Regions from separate parts of the Dactylosporangium maewongense genome, predicted to be linked through region 1. Evidence: riboswitches for the same ligand, from Rfam matches in the RefSeq annotation. Region 1 holds a riboswitch; the other holds the start of a gene.
What was found. A riboswitch is a leader RNA that binds a small molecule or an ion and turns the genes downstream of it on or off. The one in region 1 is predicted to bind thiamine pyrophosphate.
Positions count from the first base shown of each region.

Region 2: it holds a riboswitch for thiamine pyrophosphate, as region 1 does, so the genes downstream of both, ABD332_RS48675 (ECF transporter S component) here and thiS (sulfur carrier protein ThiS) in region 1, are expected to answer to the same signal.

Region 1 covers NZ_BAAAQD010000008.1:290,487-292,870, reverse strand. The annotation lists gene ABD332_RS22080 (thiamine phosphate synthase) at 1-167, opposite strand, end outside; gene ABD332_RS22075 (thiazole synthase) at 161-907, opposite strand; gene thiS (sulfur carrier protein ThiS) at 969-1,175, opposite strand; TPP riboswitch at 1,174-1,284, opposite strand; gene thiO (glycine oxidase ThiO) at 1,310-2,362, opposite strand.
Region 2 covers NZ_BAAAQD010000030.1:45,262-47,645, reverse strand. The annotation lists gene ABD332_RS48680 (ABC transporter ATP-binding protein) at 1-816, opposite strand, end outside; gene ABD332_RS48675 (ECF transporter S component) at 833-1,399, opposite strand; TPP riboswitch at 1,474-1,580, opposite strand; gene ABD332_RS48670 (acyl-CoA dehydrogenase family protein) at 1,733-2,384, shown strand, end outside.

The DNA of each region.
Region 1 (2,384 bases):
AGCATGCTGCGGAGCCGGTCGGCGAGGTCGGCGCGGGCCCCCGCGGGCAGGTCCTGCTCGCCGAGGACGACCAGCCGCGCGCCGCCGTCGATCGCCCGGTTGACCACCTCGTCGAGCGGCCGGTGCGCCTGCCGGCGGTCGGTGAACAGCACCAGCCTCGTCACCATGGCAGCCCCCCCATCGGGCTCGAGGCGGTCGCGTACAGGCGGCGCGGGATCCTCCCGGCGGTGTGTGCGAGCCGGCCCGCCTCGACGGCGAGCCGCATCGCCTCCGCCATGCGCGCGGGGTGTTCGGCGCGGGTGACCGCGGTCGCGAGCAGCACCCCGTCGCAGCCGAGCTCCATCGCCAGCGCCGCGTCGGAGGCGGTGCCGATCCCGGCGTCGAGGATGACCGGCACGGCCACCTTCTGCCGGATCAGCGCGATGTTGTGCGGGTTGCGGATGCCGAGGCCGGAGCCGATGGGCGCGCCGAGCGGCATGACCGCGGCGCATCCGGCGTCGGCGAGGCGCTGGGCGAGGACCGGGTCGTCGGTGGTGTACGGCAGGACCGTGAACCCGTCCTCGACGAGCCGCTCCGCGGCGGTGACCAGCTCGACCGCGTCGGGCAGCAGCGTCTCCTCGTCGCCGATGACCTCCAGCTTGACCCACGCCGTGTCGAACGCCTCCCTGGCCAGGTGGGCGAGCTTCACCGCCTCGGTCGCCGTGTAGCAGCCGGCGGTGTTGGGCAGCACCCGCACGCCGCACCGTTCGACGACGTCGAGCAGCGACGGCGCGCCCGGGTCGAGCCTGCGCAGCGCGACCGTGACAAGCCCGGTGCCGCTGGCCCGGATCGCGGCCTCGAGCGCGGCGTGGCTGGTCGCCCCGCCGGTGCCGAGGATGAGCCGCGACGGCAGGTCCTCCCCGGCGATGCTGAGCTTCGCGCCGTCGCCGGCGGCACTACTGAGGCCGCCGATGGCGCCGTTGCCGAGGTCAGCCACCTTGGACCGCCGTGAGGACGTCGATGGTGTCGCCGTCGACCGGCCTGGTCCCGGCCCAGTCGGCCCTCGGCACGACGGACCCGTTCAACGCGACGGCGACGCCCCGCGGGTCGGCGACCCCGGCGAGGCCACGGACGACGTCGGCGACGGTCGCGGTGTCGTCCACATCGGCGGCGACCGCGTTGACCACGAGCTGCATACGGCTCACTCCTGACTCCCTGCGCCGGCATGATCCGGATCAGGTTCGACGGTCGGGGGCTGACAGCCCCCCTCTCAGCCCGGTCATACCGGACTCCCGTGGGGTACGAGCTGACCATAACCCCGGCGCGGTCCTCAGGTAAAGCGGCCCACCCCGTATGCGCTGATGTCCACATCCGTCGATCCCTTGGTGACCAGGTCGGCGACGGCGTGCGCGGTGACCGGCGCGAGGAGCACCCCGTGCCGGTAGTGACCGCCCGCGACGTACACGTTCCCGTGCGGGTGCCCTTCGAGCCGGCCGAGAATCGGGGCGTTGTCCGGGGTCCCGGGCCGCAGGCCGGCGAGGGTCTCCGCGAGCGCCAGCTCGGCGACCCCCGGCAGCAGGTCCGCGGCCGGTCGCAGCAGGTCGAGCACCCCACCGGCGGTCACCGTCGTGTCGGCACCGCGCTCCTCCTCCGTCGCCCCGACGACCAGCTCCCCGTCGGCGCGCGGCACCAGGTACACGTGCCGCCCCAGCGCGACGCCCCGCACGACGTGCGTGAGCAGCGGCTCGGCCCCCCGCAACCGGAGCAGCTGTCCCTTCACCGGCCGCACCGGCAGCCCGGTCAGCCGCCCGATCCCGATCCCGTTCGCGATGATGATCACATCGTCCCGCAGGCTGGACAGATCCTCGACGTCCCGCTCCACCCACGTCACCGGCAGCCGCTCCGACCGCAGCGCCGCGAGCAGCAGCCGCGGGTCCACCTGATGGTCCCCGGCCGCCTTCGCCCCGCCGCGCACCCGCGGGCTGAGCATCGGCTCCAGCTCCCGGAGCTCCCGCCCCCGCAGCGGCTCGACCGGCAGCCCCGCCCGCAGGTAGTAGTCGACGAGCCGCCGCACCTCGGTGAGGTCGTCCTCGGTGAGCGCGACGAGCAGCGTCCCCTCCGTCCGGTACCCCAGCGGCATCCCGGTCGCCGCGCTCAGCTCGGCCGCGAACCCGGGCCACCGCCGCATCGACTCGAGCATCAGCCCCTGCAGCGCCTCCTCCCCGAAGCTCGCCTCGGCCGCCGGCGCCAGCATCCCCGCCGCGACCCGGCCCGCCCCCCGCCGCGGGTCCCGGTCGTACACGGTGACCTGCTCCCCACGCCGCACCAGCTCCCACGCGACGCTGAGCCCGACGATCCCTCCCCCGACGATCCCGACCTTCACGCCACCCCTCCAGCCGGACCCT
Region 2 (2,384 bases), on a different contig from region 1:
CAGCGCCAGGGTCGACTTGCCGGCGCCGTTGGGGCCTTCGACGACGAGGGCCTCGCCGGCGCGGACGACCTCGTCGACGACGTTGCCGGTGTGCCGCAGCGCCAGCCGCTCCGCGGTCAGCAGGACCGGGCCGGGGCCGGAGCCGGGACGGTGCGGCACGACGACCGGCTCCTGCTCCTCGCCCAGCGTGACCACCCGGTCGACCAGGGTCAGCGCGTCCTCGAGGCGGTGTTCGACGAGGATCATGGTGGCGTCGACGTCGTGCAGAGCTTTCGCGAGCGCTGCCCGTACCAGCTGCGCACCCGCCGGATCGAGGTTGGCGGTCGGCTCGTCGAGCAGGAGCAGCCGCGGCTGCGACACGAGCACGCCGGCGATCGCGAGCCGCTGCTGCTCACCGCCGGACAGCTGAGCCGTGTCGCGGTCGCGGTCGTACGGGAAGCCGACGGCGGCGAGGGCGGCGTCGACCCGCGGCCAGATCTCGTCGCGGGCCACACCCCGGTTCTCCAGGCCGAACGCGACGTCGTCGCCGCAGCGGCTCATGACGAGCTGGGTCTGCGGGTCCTGGAAGACGATGCCGGTGCCCGCCCTGCGCTGCCGGGCCGGCGCTCCGTCGACGAGCACCTCGCCCTCCTGCTCGCCGGAGTCCTCGGCGAGCAGGCCGGCGAGCGCGGCGAGCAGGGTGCTCTTGCCGGCGCCGGAGGCACCCGCCAGGAGGACCCGCTCGCCGTGCTCGATCCGCAGGTCGAAGTGGCGGACCGCCCAGGCCTTGCGCCCGGCGTGCCGCCACCCGAATCCCTTGAACTCGACGGTGCTCACTGTTGCTGGGACGTGCTCAGACGGCGGCCCGCTCGCGGCCCGAGGGGAAGCGGTCCAGGACGCCGGTCGTGGCGAGCGAGCGCTGCAGCGCCCACGAGCCGGCGCCGGCGATGACCGCGCCGCTGGCCATGACGATCGCCGCGTACAGGGCCTTGTCGGTGTTGCTGAACGCGCCGTAGTAGATGTTGAGGTCCAGCAGGGCCGCGCCACCCCCGGCGAGGGCGCCGGCGACGAGCGCGTTGCCGAGCTTGAAGCTGCGGTAGCCGGTGAACGCGAAGCCGAACTCGCCGCCGACGCCCTGCACGAGGCCGGACAGCAGCACGCCGAGGCCCCAGGTCGAGCCGAACAGGGCCGAGACCAGCGCCGCGACGAACTCGGTGTAGAGCCCGGCGCCCGGCTTGCGGATGACCAGCGGGCCGAGCACGCCCGGGATCAGCCACACGCCGTAGATGAACGCGCGCCACGGCAGGGCGACGCTCTCCATGGCGTTCCACAGGTTGTTCCATGCGTAGAACACGGCGGCGAACGCCACCGCGATGACCGACGCGACGATGATGTCGACGGTCCGCCAACGGGTTTCCATTTCGGTGCCTCCTGGTCCGGGGGTGAGCCAGAAGGAGACGCGACGCCACGCCCGCGGGTGCGGACGTGGCGCGTGGCCTGAGGTGACCGAGCTTCCTGCGCTGGCATTACCCAGATCAGGTTCGAGGGTCTGCGGCTTGCTCGCCGCACTCTCAGCGCTGTGCGCTCCCCTGTCGGATGTGAAGTTGTTTCCCGACGGTAACAGTGAACGTTTCCCACTCGTAGGTTCCCGTCATGAAAATCACGGCGCTTGATCCTCTCCGGCGAGGCATGGCCTTCGCTACTGGCGGGTAATAGCCTGGTCGGTACTGGACTGACACCTGGGGGTGCCGCAATGACGCAGGTCGCTTCCTCGCCAACCGCTAGCAGTACGCACACGGAGAAACAGGCGCGCAAGGTCATCGAGGCCAGCCGCGAGCAGGAATGGCGCAAGCCGAGCTTCGGCAAGGAGCTGTTCCTCGGCCGCTTCCGCCTCGACCTGATCGACCCACCGCCGGCCGACAAGCAGACCACCGAAGGCCAGGAGTTCCTGGCGAAGCTCCACTCGTACATCAGCAGCGTCGACGGGCAGCAGATCGAACGCGACGCGCGCATCCCCGATGAGGTGCTCCGCGACCTGGGCTCGCTCGGCGCCTTCGGGATGAAGATCGACACCAGGTACGGCGGCCTGGGGCTGTCGAACCTCGACTACTGCCGCGCCCTCGCGCTGGTCGGGTCGGTCAACCCGTCGATCGGCGCGCTGCTGTCGGCGCACCAGTCGATCGGCGTGCCGCAGCCGCTGAAGCTGGTCGGCACCGATGAGCAGAAGTCCCGCTTCCTGCCCCGGCTCGCCGGCGGTGAGGTGTCCGCGTTCCTGCTGACCGAGCCCGAGGTCGGCTCCTACCCGGCGAACCTGCGCACCTCCGCCGTGCCGACCGGGGACGGCGACTACCTGCTCAACGGGGTCAAGCTGTGGGCCACCAACGGCACCCTCGCGACCCTGTTCG